Regions from separate parts of the Pseudomonas sp. LB3P31 genome, predicted to be linked through region 1. Evidence: predicted binding sites of a transcription regulator. Region 1 holds the regulator's gene; each other region holds the start of a gene.
The links. Region 1 encodes FliA, which starts transcription of late flagellar genes. Its sites were predicted from a motif close to CTAAAGTTTNNNNNNNNNNNGCCGNTAA; they were not measured.

Region 1 (2,268 bases):
TGGTACAGGCCGCGGTCACGGGTCTGGTTGAGCTCATGGATCAGTTGCACTGCGTCGCCGAACTTGCCCTTTTCAAGGCTCTCGACCAATTCGACGGCGTGTTTTTTCAGGGTCGATTCAAAATCGCCCTGTGAAATTTCTACTTGCTCCATAGCTCCCCCGTGGCGCAGTGACTCAACCTATGCGTTCGAAAATCTTTTCGATTTTTTCTTTCAACGCCTGGGCCGTGAAGGGCTTGACCACATAGCCGTTAACACCGGCCTGGGCTGCTTCGATGATTTGCTCGCGCTTCGCTTCGGCGGTCACCATCAGCACGGGCAGGTGCTTGAGCTTTTCGTCGGCGCGCACGTGGCGCAGCAGATCGATGCCGGTCATGCCGGGCATGTTCCAGTCCGTTACCAGAAAGTCGATGCTGCCGCTGTTGAGTACCGGGATGGCGGTAGTGCCATCGTCGGCCTCGACCGTGTTGGTGAACCCAAGGTCACGCAACAGGTTTTTAATGATCCGCCGCATCGTTGAGAAGTCATCAACGATGAGGATTTTCATGTTCTTGTCCAATTCGACCTCCAAGCAGTCTTAAACGCGCCCAGCACCTGGACACGCCATTTCATTCAATCCGGCAAAGCACTCGATGACTGTCTGGAGCACAACAGATCGCGACCGGCGCGTGTGAAACCCGCCAGCCCGTTTGCAGTGTCCCCACACTGCCTTCAGCGCGCTCGCCACTCCCCCAAACGCCCCCGCAAACGGGCCGCGCACTGGCTGTGTAACTGGCTGACCCGCGATTCGCTGACCCCCAGGACCTCACCGATTTCCTTGAGGTTCAGCTCTTCGTCGTAGTACAGCGCCAACACCAGTCGCTCACGCTCCGGCAAATTGGCAATCGCGTCGGCCAACGCAGCCTGGAAGCGTTCATCTTCCAGGTCGCGCGATGGCTCCGTATGGGCACTCGCGCCATCCTCGTGCAGCCCTTCGTGTTCGCCGTCCTGTAGAAGGTCGTCGAAACTGAAGAGGCGGCTGCCCAGGGTGTCGTTCAAAATCCCGTAATAATCGTCAAGGCTCAATTGGAGTTCGGCCGCAACTTCGTGATCTTTAGCGTCGCGACCGGTTTTAGCTTCAATTGAGCGAATTGCGTCGCTGACCATCCGGGTATTGCGGTGGACCGAACGTGGCGCCCAGTCCCCCTTGCGCACTTCATCGAGCATCGCGCCGCGGATTCGAATGCCCGCGTACGTCTCGAAACTCGCGCCTTTGCTGGCGTCATACTTGGTCGATACTTCAAGCAGGCCGATCATCCCGGCCTGGATCAGGTCTTCGACCTGGACACTCGCCGGCAAACGCGCCAGCAAGTGGTAGGCAATGCGTTTTACCAGTGGCGCGTAACGCTCGATCAACTCGCCCTGAGAATCGCGGGCTGACTTCTTGTAGAGGTTATAGCCACTGGCGGTCATAGCACAGGTCCTGCCGTCTGTTGCACGAGACGCTCGACGAAAAATTCCAGGTGCCCGCGCGGGTTCGCCGGCAGCGGCCAGGTATCGACCTTCTGCGCAATCGCCTTGAACGCCAGCGAACACTTGGAGCGTGGAAACGCTTCATACACCGCACGCTGTTTCTGCACGGCCTTGCGCACGCTTTCGTCATACGGTACCGCGCCGACGTATTGTAGGGCGACGTCGAGGAAGCGGTCCGTGACCTTGGTCAACTTGGCGAACAGGTTGCGCCCTTCCTGCGGGCTCTGGGCCATGTTGGCCAGGACGCGGAAGCGGTTCATGCCGTAGTCGCGGTTGAGCAACTTGATCAGCGCGTAGGCGTCGGTGATCGAGGTCGGCTCGTCGCAGACCACCAGCAGCACTTCCTGGGCCGCCCGCACGAAACTGACGACCGAGTCGCCGATGCCCGCTGCGGTGTCGATCACCAGCACATCGAGGTTGTCGCCGATGTCGCTGAATGCCTGGATCAGCCCGGCGTGTTGCGCCGGGGTCAGGTGCACCATGCTCTGGGTGCCGGACGCGGCCGGCACGATGCGAATCCCGCCGGGGCCTTGCAACAGAACGTCGCGCAGCTCGCAGCGGCCTTCGATCACGTCGGCCAGGGTACGTTTGGGTGTCAGCCCCAGGAGGACGTCGACGTTCGCCAGCCCAAGGTCGGCGTCCAGAAGCATGACGCGCCGGCCGAGCTCTGCCAAAGCCAGCGACAAGTTCACTGACACGTTAGTTTTGCCGACGCCACCTTTGCCGCCGGTCACCGCGATCACCTGTACGGGATGCA
Region 2 (2,268 bases), 2.8 Mb from region 1:
GTCAGCACTTCACCCTGGTCGCGCAGCAGATGCACCAGCAGTTCCAGCGGCGAGCGAAAGCGTTCACCGGTTTTCACCGACGAGCGCAGCTTGTCCACCGAGTGCAAAGGTTGCAGGCGCGCGCTGATGATGAGCCGGCTGCGGGCGCAGACCCACAGCGTCGACACGTCGGAGGAGACCATGCTGCTGAGGTTGAACACCACGTCGTTGACCACCGCCAGCAACGCCGAATCCACGTGCTCGATGCGCGTCGAGCGCGAGCCCTCATGCAGCGCCTCGAAAAACTCGTCGGGCAATTCCAGGTGGCTTTTCATCCAGCGCTCGCAGGCGGCGTGGGCGAGGTTCAGGTGCAGCCAGAGGAATTCGTCGCTGTCGTCCTGCTGCAAACACTGCAACGCTTTCGCTGAATCGATCTCGCGCCCCGGTTCGCCGGGTCGAAAACTGAACCCGTACAACAGCCCGAAAAGATCCTGATCGCGATGGTTGTGATCAATGCTGTGGTTCATGGGCGCTCGCTGCGGGGGGCGAATGTTGCGAAGTTTTTCAGGTTCACTGGAGCCGCATCATCGCAAGGGATTCTGACCGTATTGTGACAGCTGGATGACCGCTGATTTGTCTTGCACCGGCGGTCGGAACCGCTAAAGAAAGGCTCTGGCTCGCCGATGATGGGTGGCTGGCTTGTAACTTGCGATCACCGCGATCACCGCGATGACGGTCGTGGACCAGCGTCGCCGACAGGGAGGTCCGGACATCTTGCACGCCTGCCGGGCGTGCCTTATCCCTGTCATGAGAGTCCACTCGATGTTTTTGCAAAAATCCCTGAGAGCTCAAATCCTTGCCTTGTTGAGCGGCAGCCTGCTGGCGATGTTGCTGATCGCCCTGGCCTGCTTTCACTTCCTGTCCAGTGGCGTGCAGAGCTACGCCAATCTCGTCGAAGGACCGTTGCACACTTCGCAACTGATCGATGAAGCGAACCTGCAATTCAAGGTGCAGGTGCAGGAATGGAAAAACGTTCTGCTGCGCGGCAAGCAACCGGCTGAGCTGGCCAAATACTGGAAGCAGTTCGAGGAGCGTCAGCGCGACGTGCAGAACATCCTCGGTGAACTGGCCGGGCAGAAAGGCATCGAGTCGCAACTGAAAACGCGCATCGAACGGCTGCGCGATGAGCATCGCCTGTTGGGCGCGGCGTACCAGAAAGGTCGCGATGCCTATGTCGCGTCTGGTGCTGACCCGACGGCGGGGGACGCTGCGGTCAAGGGTGTCGACCGTGCCGCCAGCGATCAGATGAGCGAACTGGTCAGCGAGTTGCGCAAGCAAGGCGCCGAGCAGTCGACAGCCATCAGCGCCAGTGCCGATCGCACCGTGCTGCTGGGGATCGTGGTGATGCTCGTTTCAGGTCTGTTGATCGGCCTGTTGAGCCTGTGGCTGGTCAACCGCAACCTGGTCGAGCCGATCCGCAAACTGATCGAGTACGTGGCACAACTCAGCCAGGGTCGGTTTGCCGATCGAGTGCCCAATACCCGTCAGGATGAGCTCGGCAAGCTGGCCATCGCGGCCAATACCCTGCGCGATTTTCTCGCCGATACCTTCAGCCGCCTGCAACGCAGTGCGTCGGACCTGGACAGCGCCAGCGGCGAGTTGAAGTCGATCGCCAGCCTCATGGCCGGCGGCACCAATGAGCAGTTCAACCGCACCGATCAGGTGGCGACGGCGATGAACGAAATGTCCGCCACCGCCCAGGAAGTTGCCCGTCACGCCGCCGATGCGGCGCGTGCTGCCGACGACGCCGACCAGTCAGCCCAGCAGGGTGAAAAGGTCATGCAGGGCACCATTCACACCATCACCCTGATGCGCGGCGAAATCGCCAACACCGCGACGGTCATCCGCCAGCTGGAAACCGACAGCGGACGCATCGGCAAGGTCCTGGAAGTGATTCGCGGCATCGCCGAGCAGACCAACCTGCTGGCGCTCAACGCCGCGATCGAAGCGGCCCGTGCCGGTGAAGCAGGGCGTGGTTTTGCCGTGGTGGCCGATGAAGTCCGCAGCCTGGCCCAGCGCACGGCGGCGTCGATCATCGAGATCAATCAGATCATCCAGACCGTGCAAACCGGCGCGGTGGATGCGGCTCAGGCGATCGAGAGCGGTCAGTCGCGCAGTGAAGAAAGTGTCGAGCAAGTCACCCAGGCCGGGGCCATGCTGGAGCGCATCACCCTTGCGGTGGAAGCAATTCGCGACATGAACCGCCAGATTGCCACGGCCGCTGAAGAG
Region 3 (2,268 bases), 1.2 Mb from region 1:
TTGGCGATGAACTTGAGCAAGCCGCGTACCGCAATCATCGCGAAGATGAACGCGGTGACGAAGCCAACGGCAAATACCGGGAAATCCGCCGGAACGAACAGGGCGCGGTACTTGTAGCCCGAGTACACCGCCGCACCGACCATGGTCGGCATCGCCAGGAAGAACGAGAATTCGGTTGCCGTCTTGCGCGACAGGCCGAACAGCAAACCACCAATGATGGTCGAGCCGGAACGCGAAGTGCCCGGAATCATTGCCAGGCATTGGGCAAGTCCGACTTTCAGGGCGTCTTTCCAGGTGATCTCGTCGACCGTTTCGGCGTGCACTTCATGCTCGCGGCGCTCGGCCCACAACATGATGAAGCCACCAACCACCAGCGCCGTTGCGACGGTGACTGCGTTGAACAGGTAATGATGGATCAGGTCGGCGAAAATCACCCCTAACACCACCGCCGGCATGAACGCGATCAACAGGTTCGCGGTAAAGCGGCGAGCGCTCGGCTGGGTCGGCAAGCCGATGACCACGTCGAGAATCTTGCGGCGAAACTCCCACACCACCGCCAGGATTGCCCCGAGCTGGATGATGATGTTGAACGCCATGGCGCGCTCACCACCGAAGTTGAGCAAGTCCGCGACGATAATCTGGTGTCCGGTACTGGAAATGGGCAGAAACTCCGTCAGCCCTTCTACAACGCCTAGTATCAATGCCTGAAAGGCGGTCCAAAGATCCATCAATCCCCCAAGAAGCGATGCGCGTCGGCATGCCCCGTTAATATTTTCAATGCGTGTAATGCGCTCAGCCTGGCTGATGTGCCGGTTGTAACCGCCGCGCGCTTAAATCTCTGGATAAACCGCCACTTGGCGTGAAAAGTTCATGCCGGATTCAGGTTTTCCCGCGCGGGGCCGAAATCCTATCAGACAAGTCCGTTTTACGCTGCCGAGTATTGGACTTGAGTGCATACCCGTGCCTGCCATCGGGGTGAAATGCTGGCGATCTTTCATGACAAGAACAAGAAACCGGAGTAACCGCCTTATGAACAGCTTGCGCACTATGTCGATCAGCCGCCGCCTGTGGCTCATCCTGATCGTGGCCGTGATGATGCTGATGACGCTGGGCGGGTTGATGCTCAAGCAGATTCATACCGACCTGTACCAAGCCAAGGCGCAGAAAACCCAGCACGTGGTACAGACTGCCAGCGGCATCCTCAGCTATTACCATAACCTGGAGACCACTGGCGCCCTGACCCGCGAAGCAGCCCAGAAGCAGGCGCTGACGGCGGTGCGGGGCCTGCGTTATGACCAGAATGATTATTTCTGGATCAACGACCTGGTCCCGGTCATGGTCATGCACCCGGCCAACCCGAAACTCGATGGCCAGAACCTCTCGGCGATTCGCGATCCGGATGGCTTTGCGGTGTTCAACGAGATGGTTGCCGTGGCCAAGGCCAAGGGCGCCGGCATGGTCAATTATCGCTGGCCCAAGCCAGGAGCCAGCGCGCCAGTGGAGAAGACTTCCTACGTCAAGCTGTTCGAACCCTGGGGCTGGGTGATCGGTTCCGGCGTGTACATCGACGACATGCAGGGCGAGTTCTACGGCCAGGTATGGAAAGCTTCGCTGGTGGGCCTGGTCATCGCCGCGATCATGGCGCTGCTGGTGATCCTGATCGCGCGCAGCATCGTGCGGCCCCTGCAGGAAGCGGTTAACGCCATGGCCAACATCGCCAGCGGCGAGAGCGACCTGACCCGCAGCCTGGATACCCATGGCCGCGATGAGGTGACCCAACTAGCCCAGCATTTCAATGCGTTCACCGCCAAACTGCGCCTGGTGATCAGTCAATTACAGACCTCTGCCAGCGATCTGGGTGAGTCGTCCAGCGCGATGGGGCACGACGCAGCCGAGGCGCAACAGCGCAGCCAGCAGCAATCGCAGCAGATGGAACTGGTGGCCACGGCGATCAATGAAGTGACGTATGGCGTGCAGGACGTGGCAAAAAATGCCGAGCACGCCGCCAGCGAAATGCGCGACGCCGAATCCCAGGCGCAACAGGGCCAGGTCAACATCGATGGCAGTTTGCAGCAGATCGACAAGTTGTCCGGCACTATCGACCAGGCTGTGGAGGTCATCCGCACGCTGGCGGCCGAGAGCACACAAATTGGCACCGTCCTCGAAGTGATCCGCTCGATAGCCGAGCAAACCAACCTGCTGGCGCTCAATGCTGCCATCGAGGCCGCCAGGGCTGGGGAACAAGGTCGCGGGTTTGCGGTGGTGGCC

Region 2: a site for FliA is predicted at 639-666, ahead of ACYZTK_RS21825 (methyl-accepting chemotaxis protein). Genes of this name have one in related genera too.
Region 3: a site for FliA is predicted at 879-906, ahead of ACYZTK_RS02265 (methyl-accepting chemotaxis protein). Genes of this name have one in related genera too.

Annotation. Positions count from the first base shown of each region.
Region 1 covers NZ_CM142710.1:1,720,680-1,722,947, forward strand. The annotation lists gene ACYZTK_RS07750 (protein phosphatase CheZ) at 1-152, opposite strand, end outside; gene ACYZTK_RS07755 (chemotaxis response regulator CheY) at 175-546, opposite strand; gene fliA (RNA polymerase sigma factor FliA) at 711-1,451, opposite strand; gene fleN (flagellar synthesis regulator FleN) at 1,448-2,268, opposite strand, start outside.
Region 2 covers NZ_CM142710.1:4,790,140-4,792,407, forward strand. The annotation lists gene ACYZTK_RS21820 (transporter) at 1-506, opposite strand, end outside; gene ACYZTK_RS21825 (methyl-accepting chemotaxis protein) at 802-2,268, shown strand, end outside.
Region 3 covers NZ_CM142710.1:526,685-528,952, forward strand. The annotation lists gene ACYZTK_RS02260 (undecaprenyl-diphosphate phosphatase) at 1-728, opposite strand, end outside; gene ACYZTK_RS02265 (methyl-accepting chemotaxis protein) at 1,030-2,268, shown strand, end outside.